DNA from 2 places in the Jilunia laotingensis genome. Region 2 is predicted to be linked to the other one. Evidence: riboswitches for the same ligand, from Rfam matches in the RefSeq annotation. Region 2 holds a riboswitch; the other holds the start of a gene.
What was found. A riboswitch is a leader RNA that binds a small molecule or an ion and turns the genes downstream of it on or off. The one in region 2 is predicted to bind cobalamin.

Region 1 (3,913 bases), 480 kb from region 2:
TACCCCCTCCGCCTTCTTCTCTATTATTCTCTTTGTCTGTCAAGTCATCACAGGCAAAAAAGAGTAGGGCGAATAATAATCCTATCAGATATTTATAGTTCATCATAATGATTGGGTTTTAATAAGTTACTTTTAAAGTGGCTCGTACCGAACGTCCCGGCATGGGGAAGAATTTGATAATTTCATAATTCTTGTTCAATAAGTTGAGGACTTCCACATGGAGTGATGTATGTATATTCCTTATTTTGAACTCCCGGCTTGCCGAAATACTGTGATCGCTGTATCCGCTCAGTCGATTCTGGCTGATATTTTCTCCTTGCGTATACCGTTTTCCGGAAAAAAGGAATGAATAGGAGAGGTTAATCCAAGGTGTTTCGATACCCGCTTGTCCCGAACCGGACACACGAGGCGTATAGGCTATCTGGTGACCGTAAGTTGCTTTCTCCGGTTCATTGTTGGGATCGGTCTTGTCCAATGCATGCTGGTAGGTATAATTTCCGGAGAGATTGATCCGTAGCTTCTCCAGAGGCTGCATTGTAATAGTTCCGGTCACGTCGATTCCTTTGATTTCCGCTTTGCCGAGGTTTGTCATTGTCCATACGAAAATATCTTTTGTCGGAGTGGCAATGATCTTATCTGTTACCTTATTATAATAAGCATCTACCGTAGCAGATAAATAGGGTAAAAATTCATTGATCGCTTTACTATAAGTAAGTCCCAGGTTGTATTGCCTCGTATTTTCGGGGCGAAGGGTTACTGTTCCTATCTTTCCGTAGTATAAATCGTTGAAATTCGGAAGGCGGAAAATGCTTTTGTAGAAAAAACGTATTCTGAATTCTTCTTCGTTGAACGGTTTAAAAGAGGCACTGACATAAGGACTTAGTTTATGATGATTCTTCCCGCTTTCTCCTTCTTTTGTTTTTTCATTTATCATTGTTGCCAATGCAGAAGCGGATAGGGTCACCCATTCGTTTACATATTTACCGGCCAGTACGGTTAGCCATGAATAACGGGTGGGGTAGGCAAAGTCGGGTAAGTTCGCATTAAGGGTATTGATACTTCCGTCCGTGGATAGGGAGAAGGAGAGATTGTCCAGAAAACGATACAGAACGGAAGCTGACAAATAATATTCTTGCTGATAGTAACTATTGTCCTGTTTCTTTTCAGAGTTCTTGTAAGACGGATCGAGGTATCGTTGATAGTTCCAGTTCCATTTTGCTGAAGTCTGGAATGCCCACTTACGGTTGAATTCCTTTTTATATTGGCTCTGGATAAAGGTGTTTTTATCCCATAAATGCTGGGCGGCAAAATCATAATAAAAGGTCGTTGCGTTGGGCAATCCTCGCGAAGATTGGTAATAATATGCCTTTACCCTCCATTGTTCTTTGTCGGAGAAGTTTCCGAACAGTCCGATTTCAGCGCGTAAGTTTTCTACCTGGGTATTCTTTCTTTTTTCACGGGAGGTGAGATCACCTTTATCACCGTAATGCAGTGTGAAAGGGTAATGTCCATCTGCCGACATCCATTCTCCGTTGGCGGACAATGCCCATTTGCTGTTCAGTTGTTGTTCTATCAGTAACGATGGGTTCACCAATCCCCAAGAGCCTGTTTTGAACGAGGCATGAATATTGGTCTTTTTAGTATTCTTAAAGCGGGGTGTCAAAGTTTGTATATTCAGCAAACCTGCCGATGCGAAGAATCTTGCTGGTTGGAATATGTTATCACTCTGTCCGTTACTTAAAGAAAGCCTGTCCACATTGTCTAATGAAAAGCGTCCGATATCAATCTGACCGGTTTGGCAATCAGTCAGTGTGATACCATCATAGCCGACAGCGGTATGCTCAGCCCCTAGGCTTCGAAGTGATACTGTTTTCAATCCGCCTATACCCCCATAATCTTTTACCGTCACACCGGCAAAGTGTTTCACTGCATCGGATACTTGCAAGACATTCAGGTTTTTCAATTCATCTTTAGAGAAAATCTGTATGGGGGCTGCCGAACGTACCTCTTGTGTCTGGTAGCGGTCAGCGACTATCACTTCCGGAATGGTGTAAATATGTGTGGTATCCACTTTTTGCTGTTGTGCAAAAAGTGTGGGAGTACAATAGTAACAGTATAAGATGACTCCCAAGAGTCTATATTTAAAATTCAGTTTCAATCTGTTCATTCAATTCGTTTTGCATTAAAATGTCCGGGCGAAATCACTTCGACCGGACACGATAATAAACTTGGCAGAGTTTATTTTAATCATACTTTCTCTGAATCAGAGTGGTGAATGAAATGATGGATAGAATTATCCGGCTCATTAGACTCAACGCTTTTTCCACGAAAGCAATGAAATTGGATTTGCATGGTAGGTCTTCTGACTTGTTCCTGTTACGAACTGCCTTCCCGGTTTTCCCAGTGGCAAATTGAGTTAGTTGTCCATAACATAGATAGAACTTACAGCAGCGGGACTGTTCAGGATTCGCACCTGATTCCCTTTTAATCGCATTCTCTGTGAAAGGAGTTTGCGAACCAATGCGAAGGCAAAGATAGAAAGAATATTTAGATAATGGTCAATGATAGTAGATATTTTATCAATAAAGAGAATCAATATTCAAGCATGGTCTATGGTGGCATCAATATTCGGTTTTCAATTTAATGCCCAATGCCTGTTATCTATTTTCTCACTGCGTTGGGCTTTTTCCCATAAAGTAAGAATCTCAGGTTCATGTAAATCAATCATTCATTTACTTTAGCTATTACTTTTGCAGGTACTTGCCCGTCTACTATTCTATCTAACACACTAATAGAATATTCATAATCGCCATAAGTAAAATGAATATGTGGCGGGTTATGGTCTTTCCAATAAAGGCTTATTATGATGCCAAAGAATCTACAAATTTCAGGCATAACAACTATTCTTTTAATTCAGACACAAATGTGACTAATTAGTTTCATTTGGACAAATTAAAAAGTATAAAATAAATGCGTATTTTAGAAATCAATTCTATTGCTTTAAGAAAATAATCATGTATTTTTGTAGGATATAGAAAACACATTGATTAGAATGATGAAGCATATAGAATACCTCTTGAGAACAATTTTGGTGCTATGTTTGTGTTCATGCAAAAGCGGAAATGCTTCCGTTCCTGCAGACAATACACAACAAGATACAATTACAACATTTACCTTGCCCACCATCCCCGTAATGCTAACAACACCAGAGCAACGGGCGGACTTTATAGTCAAACATTATTGGGACAATACGAATTTTGCCGATACCAATTATATTCATCATCCCGAAATTATAGAACAAGCATGGGCGGATTATTGTGACCTTTTGAACCATGTAACATTGACTACAGCCCAAGAAGCCATTAAAGCCGCCATCAACAAAGCAGGAGCGGAAAGAAAAGTTTTCAATTACATGACCGATCTGGCAGATAAGTACCTGTACGACCCCAATTCCCCTATGCGCAATGAGGAATATTATATCCCCGTGCTTGAAGCAATGATAACCTCCCCTATTCTAAATGAAACTGAAAAAATCCGCCCAAAAGCAAGATTGGAACTGGCGCAAAAGAACCGTGTCGGCACAAAGGCTCTCGACTTTACCTACACGGTAGCATCAGGTAGACAAAGTACACTTTATCAAATAAAATCAGACTATACACTTTTGTTTATCAATAATCCGGGATGTCATGCCTGTACCGAAACGATCAATGCCATAAAAAATATTCCCATGATCGAAGAGCTAATAAAGAAAAAAAGAATGATCATACTTTCACTTTATCCGGACGAAGAAGTTGACGATTGGAGAAAGCATCGTTCTGAATTCCCATCCGAATGGATTACCGCATATGATAAATCGCTTACACTCAAAACTGAAAATTTATATGATTTAAAAGCCATCCCTACCCTTTATTTA
Region 2 (3,913 bases):
TGATAGCTTAAATCGACATCTGCCCCGAAGGAACGTGCCTTTGCCAGATTTTTATACTGTTTGGCTTCCTGCACTTCTAGGAATTTATCTTCGGCAGGTATGGGGATAGGGGTCAATTCGATCATATCCTTTATCCGGTTGTAATATCCGGTCACGCTCATCCGGAATTTCGGAAGATTGTATTCCACACTTACGGCACCATAGTTGGATGTCTGTGGTTTCAGGTCTTTGTTGCCATAATATGATTTGAGTTTATTCATCATATTTCCCACATAATTGTAGTACAGTTCTTTCAGGGTAGGAGCCTTGAAGCCGTAGGAGTAAGTGCCTCGCAGATTGAAGTCCCCCAATTTGTATAAAGCGGATACTTTGGGAGTCAGCTTGGCACCGAACTCTTTGTGATAAACGGCACGTACACCAGCGGTGACGTTGAAGCGTTCGGTAAAGTCCCATTCGTCTTGCGCGTATACGGAACTGGTAAAGACGCTGGCATCTTCCGATTCGATACGGTGGGGGGCTTTCAGGAAATCATGTTTGTGTTCCAAACCTACGCTCAGGATATTTTTCTCCGTCAGATAGAACACTCCTTTCACGAGTGCCAGTACCTGTTGCTGCTGAGTTTGCAAAATGCGATCACCCGGGTAGTGGGTGATTCGCCTTCCTGTTTCCTTGTCGAAATCATCGGTGATCTCACGGGCGGTATAATCGTAATAATATTGATAACGGTCGTATGAAACCTCAGCGCTCAGGTAATTGTATCCTGAAAGATTGTAACGGGCGTTGGCTCCATAGCTTTGATTGCGGTAAAAGTAGTCGTTCAATGCATATTTGTAGGCTCCTCTCAAGCGGTACATATTCTTTTGATAATAGGAGGCATCAGCTCCTAATGTCAGTTTCTTGTTCACCTTGTAAGTCAACTCCTCACGCAGATTGAAATTGGTGTTCCGGTTTACGGTTCGGGTGACGGTTCCTTCGCGGAGTTCATAATGGTAATACTCGAGGTCTGTATTGCGCCAACCGTCCGTATGTTTTACGCTGAAACTAGTGTTTGAATTCCACTTCTTATTTTTAAATCCGATCTGATTGTATTGGTTGACATCTCCGTAACTTCCTATGCGCGTGTTGTTGGATGCGCTGAATTTGTCTTTGTTCTTTTTGGTAATGATGTTGATGACTCCGGCTATGGCATCCGATCCGTAGAGCGAGGAGGCGGCACCTTTCACTATTTCGATCCGTTCGATATTGGCTACATTGATGAGGTTCAGATCGTTTTGCCCGCCATTGTCACCATTGATGCGGCGTCCGTTGATGAGGATAAGGATGTAGTCGTTGTTGAGTCCGTTCAGCTGGATGTTGCTTCCCATATCATTGCTGTTGAAACTGAGGGAAGCGCAAAGCCCGCCCAACAGATCATCAATGCTTCGTCCCTGGTAGTTGTCGAGTGCTTTGCCCGTAATGACTTCGGTCTGTACGGGAGCGTCTTTAAGGTAATGTTCGGTTCCAGTACCTGTTACAACCACTTCACCAAGTGAAACGGACAGTTCTTTGTCTTTATTAAGTATGCTTTGCGCACAAAGCGATTCTGTTCCCATCAATAAGAGAACGGGTAATAGATATTTCATCGGATGCTTCATTTTATTCATATACTAAAATGAAACAGAGAAAATCCCTCAAGAGGAGAGGCCACAGAAAATTTGCGGATACAAAGCGCAATTTGGTATGGACACAACTTCTGTTCCTGGAAGTCCCGTGTTTCGGTTTAATGACTTAGCAGGTCTTCTGGCTCTCCTCTGATTGGAAACCTTCCCGTCTCATTTACTGAAACAGTGGCATTGATCATCCAATCAACTTCATGAGGATTACAGCTGCAGGTACAGCTCCGGTTTCGCACCGGATTCCCTTTCACCGAACTATGTGATAGTCCGGTTACTAAATCCGGGACAAAGGTAGGAAGAATAATGAGAAATACAACAGAAGTTAATAATAAATTATTTTAGTTTTGATGGGAAGGGGTGTTTTGAATTAAGAAAGATAAAGATACCGAATATTCCCAAAGGATGTATATCTTTGTCCTGACTAAACACTACCCAATGCAGAATAGAGTTATACCCCAGTTTTTGATTGCCGCACCGACTTCGGGTTGCGGTAAGACTACGGTTGCCCGTGGAATTATGGCAGTCTTGGCACAAAGAGGCATGAAGGTGCAGCCCTTCAAGTGCGGTCCCGATTACATCGATACGAAATTTCACACCTCTGTTTGTAACGGTCGGGCATCGGTTAATCTGGATACATTTATGGCATCAGGAAGTCATGTGCGCGAGCTGTATGCACACTATGGTTCCGATGCGGATGTCTGTGTCTTGGAAGGGATGATGGGGATGTTCGATGGTTATGACCGTTCGCGTGGATCGAGTGCTGAGATAGCGGGACTGTTGGATTTGCCCGTTATATTGGTGGTAGATGCTCGTTCTTCCGCCTATTCTGTTGCAGCACTGATCAATGGTTATGATACGTTCGATCCGAGGGTGCATCTGGCGGGAGTTCTATTTAATAAGGTGGGTTCTGCAAGCCATGCCGCAATACTTCGGGAAGCGTGTGCGGATACCGGAGTAGAGTGCTTCGGTTGTATCCCTAAGGATGATAGCTTGGATGTCAATGAAAGGTATTTGGGATTGGATGTCAGGGAGGACAAACTCGAATCTAAAGATAAGCTGCATCTGGAAACCATTATCCGTGAAAACATAGATTTCGACGCATTGTTGCAGAAGTGTACCTGCCCGTTCACTCCTTGGAATGGGAATGATGGGAAGATCGCTTTTCAAGAGAGTACGAACTGGAATATTGTGGTAGCCCGTAACAAAGAATCCTTTACTTTTATTTATCAGGAACATTTGGATATATTGCAAGGCATGGGCCGTGTGACTTTTATCGATCCGGAGTCGGATCATGAAATTCCCCAGGAAACCGATCTTTTATATCTGCCGGGGGGATATCCCGAAAAAAACATGGAAGTACTTTGCAAGAATCATGCCCTGTTGAAGTCTGTTGCTGATTATGCGGAGAGCGGTGGAAGGATACTTGGCGAGTGCGGTGGAATGATATATCTTTCGAATACCGTCCGGCAACGCGGTTCGCAGATGCGGATGACGGGTGTATTGCCTATCGATATCGATGCGGAAAATTGTAAACTGAAGTTGGGTTATCGTCAGTTTGAGTACAACGGACAGTTGCTTCGCGGACATGAATTCCATTATACACAGATGGCTCAAACTGCATTATCATCTGTTGTCCAAGTATATAGTGCCAAAGGCAGACCGGTGGATACGCCCATTTTCCGGTATAAGAATGTGATAGCGAGCTATACCCATCTCTATTGGGGTGAGATTGATCTATTAAAACTTTTTGGGGAATAAAACGAATTGAAGTACAATACGAATTGTGAAATATGAAACGAATCTATACACGAACGGGAGACTGCGGATATACGGGAATTCACGGGGGTGAACGGGTAGAAAAAGACGATATACGTATCGAAGCTAATGGGACGCTTGATGAACTGAATGCCATCATCGGTATTGTCCGTTCACTTCTTTCCGCGGAGCATGAATGGCAAAAGATGCTGCATACGCTTCAACGGGAATTGATGGTGGTGATGAGCCGCGTGGCTACCCCGTCGGCTTTGCGGGGACAAAATCCCAATTCATATTCGTTCGACCTTGTTGCTTATTGCGAGGACGAAATGGATCGGATGACCCGGCAGCTTACGGATAACGACTACTTCCTTCTTCCCGGTGGAACACCTGTTGCCGCGCAATTACAATTTGCACGTACCGTAGCGCGCCGTGCGGAACGGAGACTTTGGACTTTGAACCGGATGGATCCGGTGGAAGAGGAGGTTTTGAAGTTTATAAAC

Region 1: another riboswitch for cobalamin. It lies ahead of H8744_RS12110 (TonB-dependent receptor plug domain-containing protein); the one in region 2 lies ahead of H8744_RS14145 (TonB-dependent receptor plug domain-containing protein).

Annotation. Positions count from the first base shown of each region.
Region 1 is NZ_JACRTF010000001.1:3,181,652-3,185,564, forward strand. It holds gene H8744_RS12105 (YncE family protein) at 1-103, opposite strand, end outside; gene H8744_RS12110 (TonB-dependent receptor plug domain-containing protein) at 119-2,167, opposite strand; cobalamin riboswitch at 2,337-2,537, opposite strand; partial or broken gene H8744_RS18900 (DUF4160 domain-containing protein) at 2,636-2,895, opposite strand; gene H8744_RS12115 (DUF5106 domain-containing protein) at 3,053-3,913, shown strand, end outside.
Region 2 is NZ_JACRTF010000001.1:3,663,613-3,667,525, forward strand. It holds gene H8744_RS14145 (TonB-dependent receptor plug domain-containing protein) at 1-1,622, opposite strand, end outside; cobalamin riboswitch at 1,753-1,949, opposite strand; gene H8744_RS14150 (cobyrinic acid a,c-diamide synthase CobB) at 2,091-3,413, shown strand; gene H8744_RS14155 (cob(I)yrinic acid a,c-diamide adenosyltransferase) at 3,446-3,913, shown strand, end outside.